One region of the Rhodococcus rhodochrous genome, then DNA from elsewhere that is predicted to be linked to it. Evidence: riboswitches for the same ligand, from Rfam matches in the RefSeq annotation. Region 1 holds a riboswitch; each other region holds the start of a gene.

Region 1 (5,893 bases):
GGGGGAGGCTCACCGGCTACTGGCCGTCGACATCATCGGCGACGTCGGACGCAGCGTCACCGGCGGTGATCCCGTCCGCAGCGTCGACGATCTGCTCGAATGGCTCGGCTCCGTCGCCGATGCCCTCGGAGTGACGCGGTGTGCGGTCGTCGGTCACTCGTACGGCGCGATGATCGCGCTCGCGGCAGCCGTTCGCGCATCCCACCGGGTCGACCAGCTCGTGCTGCTCGATCCCAACTCGTGCTTCGCCGGGATGCGGCCCGGATACCTCCTGCGGGCGCTTCCCGTCCTCCTGCGGCCCACGGCCGCCCGCGAACGGGCATTTCTCGGGTGGGAAACCCGAGGGGCACAACTCGATCCCGACTGGATCACCTTGATGGCGCTCGGCGCGGAGCATTTCCCGACCGCGAAGACGATCGTGCCCCGGCGGCCGTCACCCGAAGAGCTTGGGCGGTGCACGGCCGAGACCACGGTGGTGCTCGCGCCGTTCGGGCGCGTCCACGACCCCGACGAGGTGGGCCGCGCAGCGCGGAAGGCGCTCCCGTCCTGCCGGGTCGTCACCCTCACCGCCGGTACCCATCACACCCTGCCGATGTCCCCGAGCGACGAGATCGACACCGTGCTACGGGATGCGCTGGGGACCGGTGCTCCCGCCGATCGGAATTGTGATCCAGATCACCGATGAATGTCGGATTGTTCGTTTCCGCAGGTCACCACGTAGTAACGGACTGTTCGCCGCAGGTTCGGGGTCTCGATGTGAGCCGGAAGTCGTGGAGCCGTAGAAACACACTCGCTACGGTTGAAGGCGACGAAGTGCCCCGAAACGGGCGAATGGAAGTGAGAGATCATGGGCAGTTCTCCGGCCCCTGAGCGAATTGCCGAATACCCCAGACCTTCGCACACGCTGCTCCATCTCACCGACACCCATCTCGTCGGTGGAGACGAACTCCTCTACGGCACCGTCGACGCCGACACCCGCCTCGGGCTGATCCTCGACGACATCCGTGCCTCCCGGGTCCGACCCGACGCCCTGGTGTTCACCGGCGACCTCGCCGATCGCGGCCAGCCCGATGCCTACCGCAAGCTCCGCGGACTCGTCGAACCACTGGCCGCAGCACTCGACGCCGAGATCGTGTGGGCGATGGGCAACCACGACGACCGCGCGACCTTCCGTGAAGAGCTGCTCGACGAAGCGCCCCTCGGCGCACCGATCGACGCCGTCCACGCCGTGGGCGGACTTCGGATCGTCAGCCTCGACACCTCGGTCCCGGGCCACCACCACGGTGAGGTGACCGACGACCAGCTCGCCTGGCTGGCCGACGAACTCGCGACACCCTCGCCTTTCGGTACCGTTCTCGCACTGCATCATCCGCCCGTGCCGAGCGTGTTCGACATGGCCGTCCTCGTCGAACTGCGCGACCAGGCCGGTCTGGCCGAAGTACTGCGCGGCACCGATGTCCGCGCCATCCTCGGCGGTCATCTGCACTACTCGACCTCGGCCACGTTCGCGGGCATCCCGGTGTCCGTCGCCTCGTCGACCTGCTACACGCAGGACCTGAACGTCCCGGTCGGTTCGCAGCGCGGGCACGACGGCGCGCAGGGTTTCAACCTCGTGCACGTCTATCCCGACACGATCGTGCACTCCGTGGTGCCCAGCGGAAGCTACGCCACCGCCGGGCAACCCCACACGGCCGAGGACGCGGCGCGGTGTCTGGCCGAGGCCGGCATCCGCATCCCCGAGAACCCCGACCTCACCGTTCGGATCTAGCCGACGTCCGGTCGGCCCGGGTGGTCGGTCTCCCAGGGCGCCGGAATCGGGTAGTACCGCTCCAGGAACTGCGTGACCTTCGCGGTGCGCAGCTCCAGGTCGACCTCGGGCGCGCTGCCGTCGTTGAGGCAGAACAGGTCGAGATTGCGACGCGCCAGGATCGTGTCCAGATGTCGCAGACCGGACTTCACGGTGGTGTCGACGTACTCCACCTTCGCCGTGGTCTGCTGCACCGCGCGGCCGGTCAGCAGCGTGTAGTAGTGGTAGAAGGAGTTCGTCACCGAGATGTTGTCTGCCGCCCGGAACGGGCTCGCCGCCGTCGCAGCGAACTCGTCCGCGAACTCGCGCTCCATCTCCGCCATGATCGACCTGCGCAACGGGACAGGTGTGTGCTCGAGGTGCCGAGTGATGGTGACCCCGAAGCGGTCCTGCAGAAGCTTGCGGTTCATGCGCGCGGAGTTCTCGAATCCGCTGCGCGACGCGTTGTTTCGGCCGAGACCGATCCGCACGTCGCACTCGATGAACTTGCCGACGCCCCCGCCGGAGAAGAACAGGCTCGGGCTCACCCGGCGACCGAAGAACATGTCGTCGTTCGAGTACAGGAAGTGCTCGGACAATCCCGGGATGTGATGCAACTGCGACTCGACCGCCATCGAGTTGTAGGTGGGCAGTGCCGACGGGTCGGCGAAGAACTCCTCGCTCCGCACGAAGGTCACGCGCGGATCGTCGGCGAGCCACGCCGGTCGCGGTGAGTCGGTGGCGACGAAGATCCGCCGCACCCACGGCGCGTACATGTGGACCGAACGCAGGGCGTACTTGAGTTCGTTGATCTGCCGGTAGCGCGCCGGCGAGTCGTCACCTTCGCCGACGACATAGTTCTGCATCAGCTTCGCGCGCTTGGCCTGGAACGACTTCGACGACCCGTCGACCCACGAGAACACGAGGTCGATCTCGAACGGAATGTCGCCCGGATGGCGGTCGAACATGCCCTCGATCGTGGGCCACAGCTGTCCGTACCGCTCGACCGTCGTCCGGCGCATCTCGTCGCGCAGGGCGACCGTGCGGGTGAGAGCGTTCGGACGAGGCATGATCACCTCGTCGTCGGTGTAGGTCCACAGTTCGATGTCGACCCCGTTCGACGCGCCGTACCGCAGCCCGCTGGTCAGCTCGACCCGCGGGCGGAACAGCCGGAACACCCGGTCCTTCCTGTCGCGCGAGAGCCGACCGTCCGCCACCGGGACGGGACGCCGCTTCGAACCGACGGCCTTCGAGTAGAAGGGCTCGTCGGCACACCCCTCGACGAGAGCGGCGCGCAGCCTCTTCCGATCCTGGCGGTCGACCGCCAGGATCGGGCGGTCGCTGTCGTCGCGCACGAGCAGGTAGTCGATACGCGCCCGGTCGAGCACGCGGCGCAGGAACAGTACGTCCTCGATCCGAGCCTCGTCGGGCGTGGTGGTGGTGATCGGGATGGCGTAGCGATCCTCGAACCACACCACCTCCTCATGCCTCGCGGGGCCGCGGACGGTGGCGCGGCCGATCGGCGGAGCGTCTCCGACCTGCTGAGAAAGGGAGACATAGGGAGCGTTGTGGGGGGCCGGCGTGTGCGTCGGAATCTCCTTTCACGAGTCGGGGCAGGAATGGCCCATTTTAACGCCGATCTGAGCTAAGTTCTCGCGTAGGCGATGTGACGATCCTGTGAACGCCGACCCTGCCGGCTCTCGAAGGCCGAACCGGTGCCGTGTAGCCTGTCCGCAGGACTCGACACGGGGTGCCGGAAACGGCTGAGAGAACACCCGTCGAACCTGATCTCGATTATGCGAGCGAAGGGATGCCGAGCCGGCGCCGGGCCACAGGTCTGTCGCCCTCACGCACCCTTCCCCACACAGGGAAGGCACAGAAGATGTCATTGCAGAACCAGGTCGTCCTCGTCACCGGCGCCGGTCGCGGCCTCGGCCGCAGCATCGCGCAGGCGTTCGCCGACGAAGGAGCCGCCGTCGTCCTCGACTACCGGCGCAGCGGCGAGGGCGCTCACGAACTGGCCGACAAGATCGGACCCGAGCGGGCGGTCGCGCTGAAGGCCGATGTCACCGACCGCGCCGACGTCGAAGCGCTGTTCACCCGGGCCCGCGAGCACTTCGGACGTCCCGTCACCACGGTCGTCAACAACGCCCTGCCCGATTTCTCCTTCAACGGCGACGCTCGGCCCAAGGCAGACGAGATCGGATACGACCGGTTCGGAGCCCAGTTCGACGGTGTCGTCGGCGGCGCGGTCAACATCATCCAGGCGGCTCTGCCGGGCATGCGCGAGGCCGGTGGCGGCAGCATCGTCAACATCGGCACCAACCTGTTCCAGCACCCCGTCGTCCCGTACCACGACTACACCGCGGCCAAGGCCGCGCTGCTGTCGCTGACCCGCACCTTCGCCGCCGACCTCGGCCCCGACGGGATCCGCGTCAACATGGTCTCCGGCGGTCTGCTGCGCACGACCGACGCATCGTCGGCGACCCCCGAAGCGGTGTTCGACCTCATCGCGTCGTCGACGCCGCTGCGGAAGGTCACCACGCCCGAGGACTTCGCGGCGGCGGTGCTGTTCTTCGCCTCCGACTGGTCGCGGGCCGTCACCGGACAGAACCTGGTGGTCGACGGGGGACTGGTGATGAACTGATGGCCGGACCACGCACCCTTCACCTCAACGCCTTCCTCTACGGCGTCGGGCATCATTCGTCGGCGTGGCGGCATCCCGACTCCGCGGCCGGACGCATCGGCGACATCACGTATTTCGAGGAACTCGCCCGCACCGCCGAACGGGGATGCCTCGACGCGGTGTTCTTCGCCGACGGTCACAGCGTCAACCCGAAGTACACGGCAGGCACCACCTGGTTCCTCGAACCGCTGACTGCGCTGTCGGCGATGGCGCGCGCGACCGAGCACATCGGTCTCGTCACCACCGTCTCCGCGAGTTTCTTCACGCCCTTCCATGCCGCACGGATGCTCGCCTCGCTCGATCACATCAGCGGGGGACGGGTGGGCGCGAACATCGTCACCTCGATGTTCGACGAGGAAGCGCGCAACCACGGATTCGACGCCCTGCCTCCGCACGCCGAACGGTATGCGCGGGCCGAGGAATTCATCGAGGTGCTCTGCGCTCTGTGGGATTCGTGGGGTGACGGCGGTGTCCTCGTCGACCGGGCGGGTGGCAGCTTCCTGGACTCCGACGCGATCCGCCCGATCCATCACCGGGGCAGTCATTTCCGCGTCGACGGTCCGCTGACCGTGCCGCGGTGCCCGCAGGGTCGTCCGGTGCTGTTCCAGGCCGGCGCCTCGGAGACCGGACGCAACCTGGCGGCCCGTCACGCCGAGGCCGTCTACTCCGTCGCGTGGGACATGACCGCGGCGCTCGAGTACGTCACCGACCTGCGTGCGCGGATCGCCGCGGCCGGCAGGGATCCCGGGACGGTCGCCATCCTGCCCGGACTCGTCACCTACGTCGGTCGCACCGAAGCGGAGGCGTGGGCGAAGAAGGCCGAACTCGATGCGCTCCTCGACGTCGACGCCGCCATCACCCAGCTCGGCGTGTTCACGGGTCAGGACTACACCGGTCACGACCTCGACGCCCCCGTCGCCGACCTGCCGCCCATCGAGGAGTTCAGCGGTCCGCAGGGTCGCTATGCGACGGTGCAGCGCATCATCGAGACCCGTCGTCCCACCCTGCGCGAGCTGCTCGGCTACCTCGCCGCGGGTGGTGGTCACGCGACCATGATCGGCACCGCCGAATCCGTCGCCGACAGCATCGAGGAATGGTTCACCGCGGGCGCCTGCGACGGCTTCAACCTGATGTGCCCCGCCTATCCGGATTCGCTCGACGACTTCGTCGACCTCGTCGTCCCGGAACTGCAGCGTCGTGGCCTGTTCCGGACCGAGTATCCCGGCTCGACCCTGCGCGACTCGCTCGGTCTGAAGTCGCCGTAGCGGAGAAGAGCGCGAAGCGGTCATCGGAGCGGGTTGTAGCGTGCACCGATGACCGTTTCGCGCTCTCGAGCCGGTCGGTACGATCAGCCTCCCGGCGTCGGCGCGGGTGTGCTTTCCTCCGCTCCGGGAGCCCGTGCCGGGTCGCCCGGCGGCTGG
Region 2 (5,893 bases), on a different replicon from region 1:
CTCCTCGGTGCCTCGAAGCTGAGCGAGTCACAAGTGCAGGTCACCCCCCGATTCGGCAGCGAGGTGGGCGATGTCGTCACCGCCTCGCCCGCCGGCACCCGATCACTGCTACAGCGGACCCCGCTCACACATGGGCACTTTCGTTGAGCACGAGTGGATACCGCCGCTGAATCTCATTCCCCTCGTGCTCGAACCCGGACGGTCGCCGGCACCGCGAAACCGCACATCGATGCCGCCTCCGTCCTCGACCACCTTCGTCATCGCGACACAACGCCACCCGGCAGAGCAAGTGCGGGCGTGCGTCACGCCGCTGAGGGCGTTGCGTCCGTGTCCTCCCGTCACCTGGACTCAACGCCCCTGCGACCTCAGTTGTCCTGTGTCACACGCTTACTTTCGGAGGACAGGACAGTAGGGGCATCCAAATACACCGTGCTGCCGGCGGCCCTGAACTGGTCGGACATATGTTGCATCCCGGCGACGGCGGCCTGGTCGGCGGCGTCACCGAACCTGGTCCGGATGTCTTGGGAGATACGCATCGAGCAGAACTTCGGCCCACACATCGAGCAGAAGTGCGCCGTCTTGGCCGGTTCAGCCGGAAGCGTCTCGTCATGGAACTGCTCGGCCGTATCCGGATCCAGCGACAGAGCGAACTGATCCCGCCACCGAAACTCGAAACGCGCCTTCGACAACGCGTCGTCACGCTCGACGGCACCGGGATGGCCCTTGGCGATGTCGGCAGCATGAGCGGCGATCTTGTACGTGATGACCCCGGTCTTCACGTCGTCCCGATTCGGCAGTCCCAGATGCTCCTTCGGGGTGACGTAACACAGCATCGCGGTGCCATGGCGGGCGATCTCGGTGGCCCCGATCGCGGAGGTGATGTGGTCGTAGCCCGGAGTAATGTCGGTCACCAGCGGCCCCAGGGTGTAGAAAGGCGCTCCATGACATAACTTCTGCTGACGCTCCACATTTTCCCGTACCCGATGGATCGGGATGTGGCCAGGGCCTTCGACCATCACCTGAACGTCGTGAGCCCAGGCACGGGTGGTCAGTTCGGCAAGGGTGTCCAGTTCAGCGTACTGCGCGGCGTCGTTGGCGTCGGCGATCGACCCCGGTCGCAGCCCGTCCCCGAGGGAAAATGCCACGTCGTAGCGGGCGAAGATCTCACACAGTTCGTCGAAGTGGGTGTAGAGAAAATTTTCCTCGTGATGGGCGAGGCACCAACCGGCCATGATGGACCCACCTCGGGAGACGATGCCGGTGAGCCGCTCGGCCGTGAGCGGTACGTAGCGCAGCAGCACTCCGGCGTGGATGGTCATGTAGTCCACACCCTGCTCACACTGCTCGATCACGGTGTCGCGGAAGATCTCCCACGTCAGCGCATCGGCCTGGCCGGCGACCTTCTCCAGAGCCTGGTAGATCGGCACCGTGCCGATCGGCACCGGGGAGTTGCGAATGATCCACTCTCGGGTGGTGTGGATATCTTCGCCGGTGGACAGGTCCATCACAGTGTCCGCGCCCCAACGGGTGGCCCAGCGCATCTTGTCGACTTCGTCGACGATGGAGCTGGTCACCGCTGAGTTGCCGATGTTGGCATTGATCTTCACCAGGAAGGACTTGCCGATGATCATCGGCTCGGACTCGGGGTGGTTGACGTTGGCGGGGATGATCGCCCGACCCGCCGCCACCTCCGAGCGCACCAGTTCCACGTCGCAGTTCTCCCGCAGCGCCACGAACCGCATTTCCTGGGTGATGATCCCCGCCCGGGCATAGTGCATCTGCGTGACCGTCCGGCCTGTCTTCGCTCGCACCGGGACAGGTCGGGGCCCCTTCCACTCCCGGGACGCCTCTCCACGCCGCACCGCCGAGCGGCCATCGTCGAGCAGATCCCGTTCTCGCCCCGGGTAGTGCTCGACGTCGCCGCGAGCAGCGATCCAGTCGGCGCGCGTCGGCGGGAGCCCGACCAGCGGATCGCTATCGGGACCTGCAGTGCGGTAGACCTGCAGCGGCGGGTTCGGCACCCCGCCGGGAGAGTCGTTCAAGCGGATCTCTGTGACAGGTACACGCAGGTCGTGTTCCTCGTCGTGGACATAGCTCAGGGCATGCGAATTGGGTGCACTCATCGGAATCGTTCCTACTTCCTTCGCCGGCATTACCCGGGCAGGTTCGACGGTCGCAGGCTGCCTCAGCCCGATCTCAGCCCCTGCAATAGGGCTCCCGTGGGGACGGCACAGACCCTAACACCCGGCTTCTCCCGCTGCAGATGTAGCTGGTCCGGTCGTCGGAGCGGTGCGAAGTCGGCCCGTCCTGTACGAGCTACGAGGAGGTACTCTTCTATATGTCATTGACTGTTGACTCGAGGAGATCGGGATCTTGTCCGCACAGCTGGCCTTCGATGCCCTCGCCGACCCTGTACGGCGAGCCATTCTCACTGTGCTGGCAGAGCGTGACGAGTGCAGCGTCAACGAACTGGTCGACCAGATCGACAGCGTGGGACGCACCGGCGTCTCGAACCACCTCCGGATCCTGCGGCACGCGGGCCTGGTCACCGAACGTAAGGCCGGACGCTTCCGTTTCTACTCGATCGACCCGGCCGGTCCCGCACGCGATGTCATTGCAATGTTGCAGGAATTGTTCCGAGGAGCCCTGTCAGATGCCGTCGAGGCCGCAGACCGCACCGCTGCCACCGACACAACCTTGCGACGTGCATAGCTTCCAGGAAACACGGTGACCCAGCTCGTACTGCACGCCGAAGAGTGGACCGCATCCCCACCCTCGGTGGCCTACAGCCTTTTCGGAGCAGGCGACGAGGCGGGATGGCTCTTCGGCGCGGTATGCGATCGGGTCGAACCCGGCGCTGCCGTGCGTATGGCGGTCCACCTCAGCGGTTCCGGCGCAGAACCGGTCGAAATCCTCGGCCGTATTGCTGCCGCACGTCCGCATGCGTACCTCGATATCGTGCACGACCAGCCCTGGCGAGGGCGTATCAAACTCCGTTTCGAAGCCGCAAACGGTGGTACGAGGGTTCGGCTCATCGCCGAACTCGACCAGCCCGGATTGGAATGGTTGATGCGGCGTCGAGGGTTCCCTACCTCTCGAAACGCCTCTTCCCATCCCCGTCTGGGATTGTTGACGTCGAAATCCGGACCCGGCAGCCTCTTCGCCACCTCGATTGACAACGCCGCCATGCTGGCACTGGAGGAAATCAATGCCGAGGGCGGTATCCACGGCAGTCCAGTCGAGTTGATCGTGGGTGATGACGCCACAGACCCGCAGACCGGCGTCATGGAAGCGCGACGACTCGTCCAGGCAGGCTGCCGGACCATTCTGGTCGCCGCCACATCGGCTACCTACACCGCCGTTGCCGAGGCGCTCAGTGATGCACCCGTGCTGCTGGTACAGCCGGTCATGAACGAAGGAGGGCGCGGCGATCGTCTCCGCCTCCAGCTCGGTGAGCGGCCGGACGACCAGTTGGCAGCAGCCGTGAAACCACTCATGCGGATGGAGGGGGTGCGACGATGGTTTCTGGCCGGCGACGATTATTGTTGGCCCCGTACGACACACGGCCTGGCACGCCAACTGTTGCCTCGGTACGGCGCCGGAGTCGTCGGGGAAAAGTTCGCGTCTCTGGGAACTCGTGACTTCGCCCCGATCATCGAATCGATCCAGAAATCGGGTGCCGACATCGTACTGTCGACCTTCGTCGGAGCTGATGCTGTTGCGTTCGAGCGGCAATGCTATGCAATGGGATTGCGGGATCAGTGCATCACTCTGGCGCCCGCCTTGGAGGAGTCCACGCTGACGTACATCGGCGACGAAGCGGCCCGTGGCCTCTACTCCGTCTCGGGGTACTTCCAAGGATTACAAACGGAAGGTAACGCCTCGCTTCTGAAGAGGTACCGGGCGCAATTCGGTCCTTGGGCACCGCCGCTGTCGACGTTGAGCGAGTCTGTGTTCGAGGCAGTTCACATATGGTGGCAAGCGGCCCGGAAAGCCGAGGATAGCGAGCGGATCGCCGCGGCAATGCGTCACGGCGAGTTTCAGCTACCGCGGGGCACCGTCACCTTGAGCGAGGACCGACTCAGGCAGCAGCTCCATTTGACGAAAGCGACCGGCACAGAACTGTATCCTGCCCTCGGATGAGTTGAGACCTCGCTTGCTGATACCGAAGACCAGGGCATATGCCTGGTCATATCGGCGTGCTCGCTCCGTCTGCAGTTTCGTTCCCGGCCGGACGGATGCGCAACCACCGAGCGCAACTCGGGGTCGTCTGTGCATCAGCGTCGCCAGGATTGCTTCCGGCTACGCTCGGGTCCCGCGTTACCGCCATTCGACGCGATGTCGATCCCGGTCAAGGCGACAATGACAGCTGCCAGATCCTCCTCTGTGGGATCGGGACCGGTCGCGGAGGTCGAGGCTTTCTGCGAGATCTGCTTCCCTCTCGGGGGTCGTTCTGACTTCATTCTTCGCCTTCCTTTGTGAACGTCTCTCTGCGACACTTCCGGCCACAGTCAGCATCTTTTGAGATAGCTCCGAATGCAGACGGTTCACGATTCGTTCCGGGGGCTCGACGAACGTCTTCCAGTCTCCGAAACAAACAGCAGTGTGGTCGAATTTGTGGCCGTCAGCGCGGTTGAGCCACAGAGTGAATGCGCGGCAATCGAACTCAGATTATCGGGCCATTGCCCCACTGTCCACAGCGCGTGAGCGCGATACACGTGGCAATAAAGAATGACTACCAGTACGCTCGTGCCGACACAGGCGAGTGCGGCGCTCTATTGCAGGCAACCCACACACCGGATAGGTCTCCACGATCGTACCTCCAGACGGATGGTGGGGATGTTCACTTTCTCTCTGGAGCTCCCTGGAGCCACTCGCGCCGACGCATCCACGTTCGGACAGCCCACGGTGCGGATCACCCCTGTTCGTCGGTAACAGAACAGTAACATGTCATCCGGTCATGACGTGTTGACGCATTAGACGAGGGCACATAGGGTTGGTGACTCACGGCACAAGGAGAGCATTTCATGGATGGAATCCACGACCTCGGTGGCCGCGCCGGCCTGGGTCCGATCAAGCCCGAATCCGATGAACCTGTTTTCCATTCCGATTGGGAGCGGTCGGTTTTGACGATGTTCCCGGCGATGGCGCTGGCCGGCGCGTTCAATCTCGACCAGTTCCGGGGCGCGATGGAGCAGATCCCCCCGCACGACTACCTGACCTCGCAATACTACGAGCACTGGATGCACGCGATGATCCACCACGGCATCGAGGCGGGCATCTTCGATTCCGACGAACTCGACCGCCGCACCCAGTACTACATGGACCATCCGGACGACACGACCCCCACGCGGCAGGATCCGCAACTGGTGGAGACGATCTCGCAACTGATCACCCACGGAGCCGATTACCGACGCCCGACCGACACCGAGGCCGCATTCGCCGTAGGCGACAAAGTCATCGTGCGGTCGGACGCCTCACCGAACACCCACACCCGCCGCGCCGGATACGTCCGCGGTCGTGTCGGCGAAGTCGTGGCGACCCACGGCGCGTATGTCTTTCCGGACACCAACGCACTCGGCGCCGGCGAAAGCCCCGAACACCTGTACACCGTGCGGTTCTCGGCGACCGAGTTGTGGGGTGAACCTGCCGCCCCGAACGTCGTCAATCACATCGACGTGTTCGAACCGTATCTGCTACCGGCCTGACCAGGTCATCCGGTCCACCCAGCGAGACGTCCCTTCACCACAGACAGAAACGAGCCCACCCCGATGACCGCCCACAATCCCGTCCAGGGCACGTTGCCACGATCGAACGAGGAGATCGCCGCACGCGTGAAGGCCATGGAGGCCATCCTCGTCGACAAGGGCCTGATCTCCACCGACGCCATCGA
Region 3 (5,893 bases), 350 kb from region 1:
ATCCCCGCGTTGGTTGTCAGGATGTCTCACGACCATCCTGACAACCAACGAATTGCCGTAGCGGATGGCGATTCGTGTAGCGGATGGATGGACCACAGCTCGGAGGTGCGCTACGCTTCCGCGGGCATGGCGGTCTCGCCGACCTCGAACATCGCTTCGCGTTCGAGCGCATCGGCTTCCGAGTCCCCGCCGGCCCGCTCGAAGATCCTGCTGACCACCGGGCCGGGCAGAACCGCGGCGACGGTGATGTCGTATCCGGCCGCCTCGACCTCCAGCTTCAGGCACTCGGTCAGGGTCGATGTCGGCGATGGCCACCTTCATGCCCAGCGACGCGCCGTAGCGGGGTCCTTCCCCGACGCCCGAACCATCGCCGGTGACAGCCAGGCCCCGCCTTGTCGGACACATCCGCTACCGTTCTCGCCATCCGCTACGGCAATTGCTGTAGCGGACGACGAATTTTGTAGCGGATGCACCGCCGGTGGGCAGAGCGACCGGCGACTATCCCGAGGGCATCCTCCGCTGATCCCCGTGACGTGACCGGTGCAGGACGTCTACCAGTTCCTGCTCGAGCGCCACGAACTCGCTCGACGCGCACATCTCCAGGGTTCGAGGTCGAGGCAGGTGCACACGCACCTCGTGCTGCACCCGCGTCGGTCGCGGACCGAGGACGACGACCCGATCGGACAGCAACACCGCCTCGCGGACGTCGTGCGTCACCATCAGCACCGTCCAGCGATGCTGCTGCCACACCTGCTGCAACCACAATTGCATCTCGGTGCGGGTCAGCGAATCCAGTGCGCCGAACGGCTCGTCGAGCAGGAGCACGTCGCGTCCCTGCAGCACCGTGCGTGCGAGCGACGCGCGTTGACGCATACCGCCCGACAGTTGGTGCGGCGCAGCGTCCTCGAAGCCGGCCAGGCCGAAGGTCGGCAGCAGTTCGCGGGCGCGGGCGCGAGCGTCGGATCGCTGTACACCCTGCACCTCGAGTCCGAGTGTGCAGTTGTCGAGCACCGTCCGCCAAGGGAACAGCAGATCCTTCTGCGGCATCAGCGCGACCCCCCCGGGTGCTGCGGGGGAGTCGCCGACGAGAACCTCTCCGGTGTCGGGTTGTTCGAGCCCCGCGACGATCGAGAACAGCGTCGACTTGCCGCACCCGCTCGGCCCGATGAGGGACACGAATTCACCGGGTTCGACGGAACAGTCGATGCCGTCGATCACCGCCCGGTCGCCGTACGCCTTGTGGACCGAGGTCACCGTCACCGCACTCATTTCGCCCCCTTCGTGAGTGCCCACGGCGCGACCACCCGTTCGACGACGTAGGTCAGCGAGTACAACGTGAGCGACAGAACGGCCGTCACCACCACGGTTGCGAGCACGAGATCGGTGCGGAACGAATTCTTCTGTGTGCTCATGTAAATGCCCAGACCGGATGTCGCGCCGACGTATTCGGCGAACACCGCCCCCACTACGGCGTAGGTGATCCCGATCCGCAGGGCGGTGAAGAAGCGGGGAAGCGCGGACGGCAGGCGCACGTAACGGAACTGCTGCCACCGCGACGCGCCCATGCTGCGCAGCAACGCGCCCGCCTCGCGGTCGGCCGCCGCGAACCCTTCGAGCAGTCCGATCGCGACGGGGAAGAACGTCACGAGCGCGATGACGAGAATCTTCGGCAGTAGTCCGAATCCGAACCAGATGATCATCAAGGGTGCGAGCGCGATGATCGGCAGGGTCTGCGACACCACGAACAGCGGCACGAAGGCCCGTCGCAGCCACGGCGAGAAGTCCACGGCGATCGCGAGGGTCCACGCGAGGGCCAGCGACACGGCGAACCCGACGAGCGTGACCTGCAGTGTGGACCAGGCGTGCCCGGCGATGTCGACGCGATGCGCCCACCCCTGCGTGAGAACGCGTGCGGGGGAGGGCAACACCTGCGGGCGGATACCGCTCACCACGACGTACGTCTGCCAGATCGCGACCAGCGCCCCGGCGACGAGCAGGGCGGGAAGGAGTCGACGTGCGCGGCCGGTGCTATCGGACTTCGAGGTAGTCATCGGTGACATAGGTCGACCAGTCGGGCTCGGTCGTCAACGGGCTGCCGTCGGGTCCGGACAGCAGGCCGTTCTCGTAGAGGAACCGGGCATAGCCCGACCATTTCCTGGCGTCGAGGACCCCGACGGCGCCGGAGGCGTCGCGCATGTACTCGGCGGCGAGCATGCGCTGGCTCTCGTAGACGAGTTCCTCGTCGGGGAAGGCCCCGGGGTTCGCCTCGATCAGGGCCCGGGCCCCGCGGTCGGGATCGTCGGCGGCGATCCGGTAACCCTGGTGCAGCGCCTGCACGAAAGCGCGTGCCTGCTCCGGGTTCTCCGTCATCCAGTCCTCGTTGCCGTCGACGACGATCGCGTACGCGTCGGGGAAGCCGTAGTCGGTGAAACCGAAGTACCGCATGGGCAGGCCGCGGTGCTCGGCCTCGAGGCCCTCCCACGCCAGGTACGACACGGTGAAGTCGGCGGTCGACGAGTAGACGGCCTCGTACGACGACGTCCCGAGCGTCACATTCTCGAACTCACCGCGACCACCGTCGTTGCGGATCACCTCGGCGAGCATCTCGTCCTCACCGGGGTTCGCGAAGCCCGCGAAGGTCTTGCCGTCGAGATCCGCCGGCCGCGTGATCTCGGCGTTGTCGGCCCGCACGGCGATCCCCGTCGCCCAGTGCTGCAGCGGTGCGAGGACCGCGACGGTCCGGGAACCCGCAGCTCTGGCGATGGTCGATGTGGCGTGCGTGGAGATCCCGAACTCGGCGCTACCGGCGTCGACGAGGGTGTCGGGGGTCGCGTTGTTGTACGGCAGGATCTCGACGTCGAGACCCGCATCGGCGAACAGACCCTCCTGCTGCGCCACGTACAGGCCGGTGTGATTGGTGTTGGGCGTCCAGTCCAACGCGAATCGGATGGTGTCGCTCCCGGAATCGGACGAGCACCCGACGACCGCGGAGAGTGCGGCGACGAGGGTGAGCAGTCCGGCGAGAGTCCGCCGCGCCTTCACTGCGCGGGCAGGGGACGGATCGATGTGGGTACAGGCATGGTCATGTCGGGACATCCCTTCGTCAGCATTACCTGATCAGGTTCGACGGGTGTGATCTCAGCCCCGCTCGTGCGGAGCACCCCGTGTCACGGGCGACCTTAGCACCATGCCCTCCTGGGACCACCGGGACGGGAGCAGAACGGAAGATGTGACCCGAAGTTACGCAAAAGTCCAGGTCAGGGTGTCACCCTCACATTTCACCCGTAACGGAAGGGTCGAAGGTCCCGACTCTTCGAGTGATGGTCCCTGTCACCTCCCCCGAACGGCAGGCCATCGGTCTGCGCACGCCTCCCCCTTGCGTGGACGATGAAGGGCCCGTCGGTGAACTCCGACGGGTCCTTTCTTCTGCCGTTTCCGTAGACCCGACTCCCGCAACGGTGTTCAATACGCACGAACCGATCGGGGGATGGGATGCGCGCAAGGATGGGCGCAGCACTGGCTGCGGCGGTGATGGGAAGTGTGCTCACGGCATCGGTGGTGTCGGCAGAGCCGATCGGACACATCGCTTCGGAGCCGATCGGACGCACCGCGTCGGAGCCGACCGGACGCACCGCGTCGGAGCCGACCGGACGCACCGAAATGCCGTACACCTCGTCGGCGCCACTGGCCGGCGAGGTGCTCGGGTCCGTGGTGTCGATACCCGCGCCGCTGCCGGCGGAAGCGGGACCGCGACCCGCCGCGTGCGACCGGTTGTCGTATCTGCGGTGGCGGTCGGCCGACGGACCGGAGAGTTCGGCCGACGCCGACCGGATCCTCGTCGCCCAGCCCGGGATCTTCGAGGGAGCGGGCGCGTTCGAGAGCGTCGCGCGCAACACCGTCGTCGCGGCCGCGGCCCGTGGTGCCCATGTCGAGTTCTGGGCACTCGACCGGCGATCGAACTGCCTCGAGGACCACACCGGTACCCGGGCGGCGCTGCGGACGGGTTCGCTCGACACCGCGACCGACTACTACTTCCGCGGTGCTGAAGTGGACGGGCGACGATTCGCCGGCCATGCGAGCGGCGCCGACGTCGCGTGGCTTTCGCAGGTCGGACTCGAGCAGACGCTGCGCGACCAGTACGACCTGTTGCGTCACGAACTTCCCGACCCGGAACTGCGGAAACGGAAAGTGTTGTGCGGCGGACATTCTCTCGGTGGTTTCATCACCGGCTACTTCGCGGAATGGGACTTCGACGGAGATCCCGCCACCATCGACGACGCCGGTTACAACCAGTGCGGCGGGTACTTCGCGCTCGATACGGTGATCAGAGCCGGAGCGCCCTTCCCCGGCCGGGGCGCGCTCCCGGATCTGCCCGACACGGTGTCCGCTCCGCTCGATGCGCTGTCCGGATCGATCTCCACTGCGTCGCCGGTGCTCGCGCTCCCCGCGGTCATCAACCCGGAGACGACGAATCTGCTCGCACTCACCGGGCTCGCGGCACGGCTCGACCCGGACGGCATCGACGGCATCGTCCCGCGCATGCCGGACAACCCGAACATCGACTGGACGTTGCGCACTCTGCTGGCGAGGGATTACGCGATGTTCGCGACGGGCGACCCGGACGTGCGGACGTTGAACGCGACCAACGAGGCGGTGCTCGGCGCGATCCTCGACGACAATTCGCAACCGCTGGGGTTCCTGCAGGCGAGCGTCGGATTCATCACCGGGGCACCCGTGCGCGACAAGCTGTTTCCTGTTCCCGCCACGCCGGAGGTGCTCGGGTCGGGATTCTTCGGCGATGCGCTCAAGGCGTCGCCGGCGGTCTTCGCGGATCCGGGAGTCGTCTACCGGTGGCTCGACTACGACGAGGTGAGCACTGGAGCGTCGTCACCCGACGAGGCGCGGTACACCGATCAGGGGAACGAGGTGACGTCGATCGCGGAGCTGGCGCGGAATCTGTCGGAGCCACCACTGGATTTCACCGAGTGGTACTTCCCGTCGAGGCTTCCGTTCGACCTCGCATCGGCGACCCGCTTCGAAGGTCATCTCCACCGCGACGGTGTCACGCGCAATCCTGTGGTGACGCTGGTGGCGAACGGAGGTATCTCGTTGCCCGAGACGGATCATCCGAACGAACGCAGGTGGATTCTGCCCGGATACAACCACCTCGATGTGCTCACGGCGGCCGCCGATCAGAACGACGGGCGGCCCGAGCAGGTGTCGCAGGCGCTGGCCGACTTTGCAGCCGACCGAGGCGGAAGCTTCACAGTCGGATGAGGCGGGATCAGGCGCCGCGCGCGGAGAAGATCGAGGTGTAGTCGTGGGGGCCGCTCACTTCGGCGACAGCGGTGACGGGTTCGGTCTCGGCGTCGGCCTCCGGAGTGGTGGGCGCGAGGAAGAGAGGATTGTCGAATTCTTTGTTCTGGCTCATGGCCGTCCTTTCGGGTGCGGCCGGGTAGACCCCGGCCGTCGGGCAGTGCGAAGAAGAGGGGCCGCGGTACACGCGGCGGGGAACTCTCACGTCCGGTTCGGAACCTTCGGGCACTGTGGTGCGAGGTTGCTCATCATGTGCGAGCCGAACGATGACTCCACCCTACACCAGAAGGTTCGCGCGACGTTTGACCGGCGAGTCGCGTGGGAAGACACTCGGCATGGCTACCTACAGAGTGATCGACCCGACCGGGAACGTCGTGGATACCAAGGAAATCGAGAGCGCGGACGACGCGCACGCCTGGTTCGTTGACCAGCGCGCCGACAACAGCGAACTCGGCTGGCGCATGGAGGCGCAGAACGAGCAGGACGGCACCTGGCACTTCTTCGACGACACCGAAGGCACCTCCTCGAAGTAGTCCCGGCAGCACCCCGTGAGAGCGGGGTGCTGCACGCACCGGCA
Region 4 (5,893 bases), 2.6 Mb from region 1:
CGATGAGCAGCGCCTTCATCGTCAGGAGCAGGGTGCGGTTCGGGGTGGCCTGGAAGGTCGTGCGGATGACCCCGAAGCGGTACTCGCTGGTGACCGACAGGGCCGCGAGGATCATGAGCACCAGCACGCCGAAGCCGGTGACGCCGCTGACCGCGACGTCCACGGTCGGATAGAACCGTCCCAGTTCGTCGTCCATCCCGGCCGATGCGCGGGAGACCGACCCGAGGATCGCGGCCAGACCCAGGCCGAGGGCGACGATGACGACGGTGCACCACAGCGGAGACTGCACCGACGTGAGCTTGATCCGTTCGGCCCGCAGTGTGTCGAGCGCCGTACTCATCACAGTCCACCCTTCATGACGTCGTCGACTCCGGATCCGTGGTATTCGACCTCGCCACCGGTGAGTTTCATGAACGCTTCCTCGAGTGACGCGTTGCGTCCCGCGAGTTCGTGCAGCACGATCGACCGGGTCGCGGCGAGTTCGCCGATCTCCGCGGCCGGAGCGCCCGAGACGTGCAGGGCACCGTCGTCCTCCCGCACGGTGTGTCCGCGCTCGGTGAGCGCGATGCGCAGCTCGTCGAGCTGCGGGCTGCGCACGACGACGAACGAGTCGGAGGCGCGGTCGACGAACGCCTTCACCGAGGTGTCGGCGATGAGCCGTCCACGGCCGATGACGATGAGATGTTCGGCAGTCTGCGCCATCTCCGAGAGCAGGTGGCTGGACACGAGCACCGTGCGGCCTTCCGCGGCGAGCGCCTGCATGAACCGCCGGATCCACACGATGCCCTCGGGGTCGAGGCCGTTGACCGGTTCGTCGAACAGCAGCACGCGCGGGTTGCCGAGCAGTGCGGCGGCGAGACCGAGTCGCTGCGACATGCCGAGCGAGAAGCCGCCGGCGCGCTTGCCCGCAACCTCCGTCAGACCCACCTGGCGCAGCACTTCGTCGACGCGCGAGGCGGGCAGACCGTTCGACGCGGCCAGCCACGCGAGATGCGACCGCGCCGACCGGTTGGGATGCACCCACTTCGCGTCGAGCAACGCCCCGACAGTGGTGAGCGGCCGTGTCAGCTCGCTGTACGGCTTCCCTTCGATCAGTGCGGTTCCCGAGGTCGGCCGGTCCAGCCCCAGGATCATGCGCATCGTGGTGGACTTCCCCGCGCCGTTGGGGCCGAGAAAGCCGGTGACGATGCCGGGACGGACCGTGAACGTCAGGTCGTCGACCGCGGTCGTGGACCCGAAGGTCTTGGTCAAGCCGGTCACTTCGATCATGCGCACCACCCTACGTGCGGCTCCGGCGAGCGCATCCGATCACACACCCCGGAGCCGCACGCGGTGCGTCAGGGGACGAAGACCTCCGTGGTGACCGGGATGCTCGGTCGCTCGGTACGCATCGTCAGGGCGACGCGGCCCGGTCCGGGGAACACGTGCATGAACAACGGCCGGGTGCTCGTGTGGAAGGCCGGCACGAAGCGGGTCTCCGTACCGCGGGCACCGGTGTCGAGATTGTGCCAGTCGAAAGCGACGGTGACGTCGCAGTTCAGGATGCTCGGCGTCCACTCGCCGAGAAGCGAGTAGCCCTGCGTGATCCGCAGTTCGATCCCGTGGGTGGCGCCCGCCACCGAGTAGATCGCGTAGGACTCGTCGAGCGGGCCGTCGAAGGCGGTTCCACCCGCGCGCACGATGCCGGCGCAGATGCCGTCGCCCAGTGTCAGCACGGGAGGCGTGGCCAGCTGCGTCATCTCGCACGTCCTCGGTCCGGTGTTCGACCGGCTCAGCTGGCACGGCTCCTGGGCGCCTGCCACGCCCGGTGCCGTGACGGCGACGGCGACACCCATGAGCCCGGCAGCCGCGGCGGAAAGGATTCGGTGTGCAATTGTCATGCCCGGGGATCGTACATACCGATCGGTATCCCGTCGCGCGATAATCGGAAAACCCCTGAACACGAAGGTGCTCAGGGGTTTCCCGTAGCGGTCACGGCTCCATCGGCGAAGATGCCTGGGCCCAGAAGCGTTTCGGGATCCGGCCGGCGTGCCGGGCACGGAATCCTGCTTCGACCGCGTGCTGCATGGCCGACGCCATCAGCGCCGGATCCTTCGCGCGGGTGACGGCGGTCGCGAGCAGCACGGCGTCGCAACCGAGTTCCATCGCGAGCGCCGCGTCGGAGGCGGTTCCGATTCCCGCGTCGAGGATCACCGGCACACCCGCAGCCTCGACGATCATCTCGATGTGGTGCGGGTTCGAGATACCGAGGCCGGTCCCGATCGGCGAGCCGAGCGGCATCACCGCAGCACAACCGACGTCCTCGAGGCGTCGCGCGAGGACGGGATCGTCGGTCGTGTACGGCAGGACGACGAAGCCGTCGTCGACGAGTTGTTCGGCCGCGGAGACGAGTTCGATGGCGTCGGGCAGCAACGTCCGTTCGTCGGCGATGACCTCGAGCTTCACCCAGTCGGTCTCCAGCGCCTCCCGCCCGAGCTGCGCGGTCAGCACGGCCTCCTTCGCGCCGCGGCACCCGGCGGTGTTCGGCAGCGGTTCGATGCCGAGGCGGCGCAACAGGTCGAGGACACCGGTTCCGGAGGCCGCGTCGACGCGGCGCATCGCGACGGTGGTCAGCTCGGTGCCCGACGCGACGAGCGCCTCCTCGAGCACGGCCAGGTTCGCCGCGCCACCGGTGCCGGTGATCAGCCGCGACCCGAAGGTGCGGCCGGCGATGGTCAGCTGCGGCAGGTCGGCGCCGGGATCGTGTGTGTCAGCCACCCTGGACCGCCGTGAGGATCTCGATGCTCGCTCCGCGCGTGACCGGCTCCGACCAGCGGCCGCGCGGGCACACCACACCGTCGACGGCGACCGCGATGCCCTTCTCGGGCAGACCGAGCTCGTTCAGCAGCTGCGACACGGTCGGGGCCGCGTCGTAGTACTTGTCCTCACCGTTGACGGTGATGCCCACGGACACGTTCGTCATCCCACACTCGCTTCCGTAATTCGTCCAGGACAGGCGTATTGCGCGTCGGCCAGCGACCGCCCACCGAGTTCGGCGAGCACCGCGTCGACGGTGAGCGGCGTGAGCAGCACACCGTTGCGGCCGTGGCCGGTCGCGGCGACGACACGATCGGAGAGCCGGCCGATCAGCGGCAGGTTGTCGGGGGTCATCGGACGCAGGCCCGCACTCGCCTCGAACAGTTCGTACTCGCCGAGCGCCGGGAAGATCCGCTCGGCGTCGGCGATCAGATCGCGCACCCCGGCCACCGTGACCTGCGTGTCGGACGCCTCGTACTGCGTCGCGCCCACGACGAGACCGTCGTGGCGGGGCACCAGATAGGCGGGGCGGCCGTGGACACTCGCGCGCACGGTGCGCTGCGGCGGCGGGGTCGCGCCCGGCCGCACCCGCAGGCGCAGGATCTCGCCCTTGACCGGACGGACCGGAAGCCCCGGCCACAGTCGCGCCGACGCCGAGCCGGCGGCGAGCACCACCTGATCGTCGGGCAGGTCGGCGAGGTCGTGGACGGCGGCGTCGGAGAAACGCACCCCGGCCCCGGTGGCCGCGACGCGCAGGGCGTCGACGAGCGCGCGGTTGTCGACCGACGACTCGGTGGGCGCGAGCAGTCCGAGACGCACCTTCGGGCCGAGCGACGGCTCGAACTCCCGGATCTCCGCACGGGAGAGCAGACGCATCTCGTGCCCCCGCTCCCCGACCCACTCGGCGACGGTCCGCAGGTCGGCGGCGTCCGCCGCGTCGAGCGCGACGGTCAGCGATGCCTCGGCGGTGAACACGTCGACGCCGGTCTCCGCGCGCAGTGCCTCCGCGAATCCGGGCCAGCGGTCGAGCGAGGCCGCACCCAGGGACAGCACGTGATCCTCACCGGGCCAACCCTCGGACAGCGGGGCCAGCATCCCGCCGGCCACCCACGAGGCGCCGCTACCGGGATTCGGGTCGTGCACGGTCACGATGTGCCCCGAGCGGGCTGCGCGCCATGCGATCGACAGCCCGATCACTCCGCCACCCACGACGGCCACAGTTGCCATTGGTCCACCTCACTCCCTGCGCCGGCATGATCCGGGTCAGGTCATAACGGTCGGGGCCGGCAGGCCCCCTCTCAGCCCCGCGAACCTCGGGACTCCCGTGTCGTCACACTTTCTGCCTAGAGGCTACCGTCTTGGTCGTGACCACCTATCGCGGCAACCATCCCGACCCGCGCGGCCGCCTCGCGACCGCCCGGTTGTACCTGTGCACCGACGCTCGCCGGGACACCGGCGACCTCGCACGGTTCGTCGAGGAGGCCCTCGCCGGTGGGGTCGACATCGTCCAGTTGCGCGACAAGGACTCGGCCGGCGAGAAGAAGTTCGGACGCCTCGAGGCACGCGAGGAACTCGCCGCCCTCGAGATCATCGGCGAGGCGTGTGCACGCCACGGTGCGCTCCTCGCCGTGAACGACCGCGCCGACATCGCGCTCGCGTCGGGCGCCGACATCCTGCATCTCGGTCAGGGCGATCTACCGGTGCGGCACGCGCGGCAGATCCTCGGCGACGAGATCGTCATCGGCCGCTCGACGTCGAGTCGGGCGCAGGCCGCGCTCGCCGACATCGAGGAGGGCGTCGACTACTTCGCGTCCGGGCCGGTGTGGGACACCCCGACCAAGCCGGGACGGACCGCGGCGGGGCTGGAGGTGACGCGCGAGGTCGCGCAGTCGCAGCCGGCACGACCGTGGTTCGCGATCGGCGGCATCGATCTCGAGCGGCTCCCCGAGGTGCTCGACGCCGGGGCCACGCGGGTCGCGGTGGTCCGGGCGATCACGAAGGCCTCCGATCCGCGCGCAGCCGCGGCAGCACTGAAGGCCGCACTGCCGGCCTGAAAGGCGGCGGAAGACCGCACGCCGGCCTGAAAGGCGGGTAAGACCGCACTTGCCGGCTTGAGGCGTTACAGCCAGCCCAGCACGGCCGAGGGCGACATCGCGATCGTGCCCTCGGGCAACCGTGCGCGCAGGCCGCGATCCGCGGTGACCACGACCGTCACCCCCGGATCCACCACGGCCGTCGCGGTGGAGGCCAGCCGGGCCAGTTCGTCGTCGCCGCTGCCGTCCGCGCTGTGCACCGGGATCCGGACGTCGTCGATCGTCGCGTCGCGGGCATGCCCTTCGAGGACCGCTTCGACGCGGGGGACCCAACCGAACGTCCCGTCGGGAAATTCGACCGTGCGGGGCAGGACCGCGGCGAGGTCGGCGAGCAGGGCGCTCGTGGCGCCGGGGCGGTCGCGCCACCATCCGGTGGGGCCGCTCGCACCGAGCACGTTCGCGGTGTCGAGCAGCATGCGTACCGGTGAGGTGCGCAGCGACGGCCACGCCTCGGCGAAGCCGCTGTGCAGCGCCATCGCCTCAACCTCCGGTTCGGGCACCCAGCGCAGTTCGGTGCTCTCCTGGTTGAGGCTGGTCACGAGCGTTTCGGTGGCGTCGGCGACGACGGTGGTGTAGGTCCATCCGCCCGCGAGACCGGAGGTGACACGTTCGGCGCGCACCGTCACGGCCGCGACATCGATGCCGGCCTCCTCGTGGGCCTCCCGCACGGCGGCGTCGACGGTGCTCTCGTGCGAGTCGCGGGCTCCGCCGGGAAGTGCCCAGGTGCCACCCTGGTGCGACCATGCCGCCCGATGCTGCAGGAGAACCGCGGGGCGACCGTCCGCGAGCGGAGCGCGCAGCAGCAGACCTGCGGCACCGTGTCGTCCCCAGCGCTTCTCACCGTCCGGTCCGACCGCCCAGCCGTCACCGTCTCCACGCATTGCGTCCGCCTCTCCGACCCGCCCTCGTCCGGGCCTGTGCCCGGTACCGGATCCCCGCCGTCCGTGGACGGCAACAATACCGCCGGGCTGCTTATATGCTCCCCTCAGACCGCTCGACACGAG

Evidence for each region. Region 1 has a riboswitch for thiamine pyrophosphate ahead of C6Y44_RS07690 (3-oxoacyl-ACP reductase). Riboswitches for the same ligand answer to the same signal wherever they lie in the genome.
Region 2: another riboswitch for thiamine pyrophosphate. It lies ahead of thiC (phosphomethylpyrimidine synthase ThiC); the one in region 1 lies ahead of C6Y44_RS07690 (3-oxoacyl-ACP reductase).
Region 3: another riboswitch for thiamine pyrophosphate. It lies ahead of C6Y44_RS06210 (ABC transporter substrate-binding protein); the one in region 1 lies ahead of C6Y44_RS07690 (3-oxoacyl-ACP reductase).
Region 4: another riboswitch for thiamine pyrophosphate. It lies ahead of thiO (glycine oxidase ThiO); the one in region 1 lies ahead of C6Y44_RS07690 (3-oxoacyl-ACP reductase).

What each region holds. Positions count from the first base shown of each region.
Region 1 is NZ_CP027557.1:1,644,627-1,650,519, forward strand. Features, by position in the region: gene C6Y44_RS07675 (alpha/beta fold hydrolase) at 1-685, shown strand, start outside; gene C6Y44_RS07680 (phosphodiesterase) at 848-1,768, shown strand; gene C6Y44_RS07685 (stealth family protein) at 1,765-3,261, opposite strand; TPP riboswitch at 3,523-3,614, shown strand; gene C6Y44_RS07690 (3-oxoacyl-ACP reductase) at 3,669-4,433, shown strand; gene C6Y44_RS07695 (LLM class flavin-dependent oxidoreductase) at 4,433-5,737, shown strand; gene C6Y44_RS07700 (serine hydrolase domain-containing protein) at 5,821-5,893, opposite strand, start outside.
Region 2 is NZ_CP027558.1:202,748-208,640, reverse strand. Features, by position in the region: gene thiC (phosphomethylpyrimidine synthase ThiC) at 366-2,123, opposite strand; TPP riboswitch at 2,122-2,231, opposite strand; gene C6Y44_RS25825 (ArsR/SmtB family transcription factor) at 2,374-2,712, shown strand; gene C6Y44_RS25820 (substrate-binding protein) at 2,728-4,143, shown strand; gene nthB (nitrile hydratase subunit beta) at 5,028-5,708, shown strand; gene nthA (nitrile hydratase subunit alpha) at 5,772-5,893, shown strand, end outside.
Region 3 is NZ_CP027557.1:1,298,746-1,304,638, forward strand. Features, by position in the region: gene C6Y44_RS06200 (ABC transporter ATP-binding protein) at 499-1,269, opposite strand; gene C6Y44_RS06205 (ABC transporter permease) at 1,266-2,051, opposite strand; gene C6Y44_RS06210 (ABC transporter substrate-binding protein) at 2,029-3,096, opposite strand; TPP riboswitch at 3,079-3,175, opposite strand; gene C6Y44_RS06215 (hypothetical protein) at 3,505-5,277, shown strand; gene C6Y44_RS06220 (hypothetical protein) at 5,285-5,431, opposite strand; gene C6Y44_RS06225 (hypothetical protein) at 5,652-5,849, shown strand.
Region 4 is NZ_CP027557.1:4,261,857-4,267,749, forward strand. Features, by position in the region: gene C6Y44_RS19675 (ABC transporter permease) at 1-340, opposite strand, end outside; gene C6Y44_RS19680 (ABC transporter ATP-binding protein) at 340-1,269, opposite strand; gene C6Y44_RS19685 (hypothetical protein) at 1,338-1,880, opposite strand; gene thiG (thiazole synthase) at 1,972-2,757, opposite strand; gene thiS (sulfur carrier protein ThiS) at 2,750-2,962, opposite strand; gene thiO (glycine oxidase ThiO) at 2,959-4,023, opposite strand; TPP riboswitch at 4,020-4,132, opposite strand; gene thiE (thiamine phosphate synthase) at 4,161-4,850, shown strand; gene C6Y44_RS19710 (NUDIX hydrolase) at 4,916-5,770, opposite strand.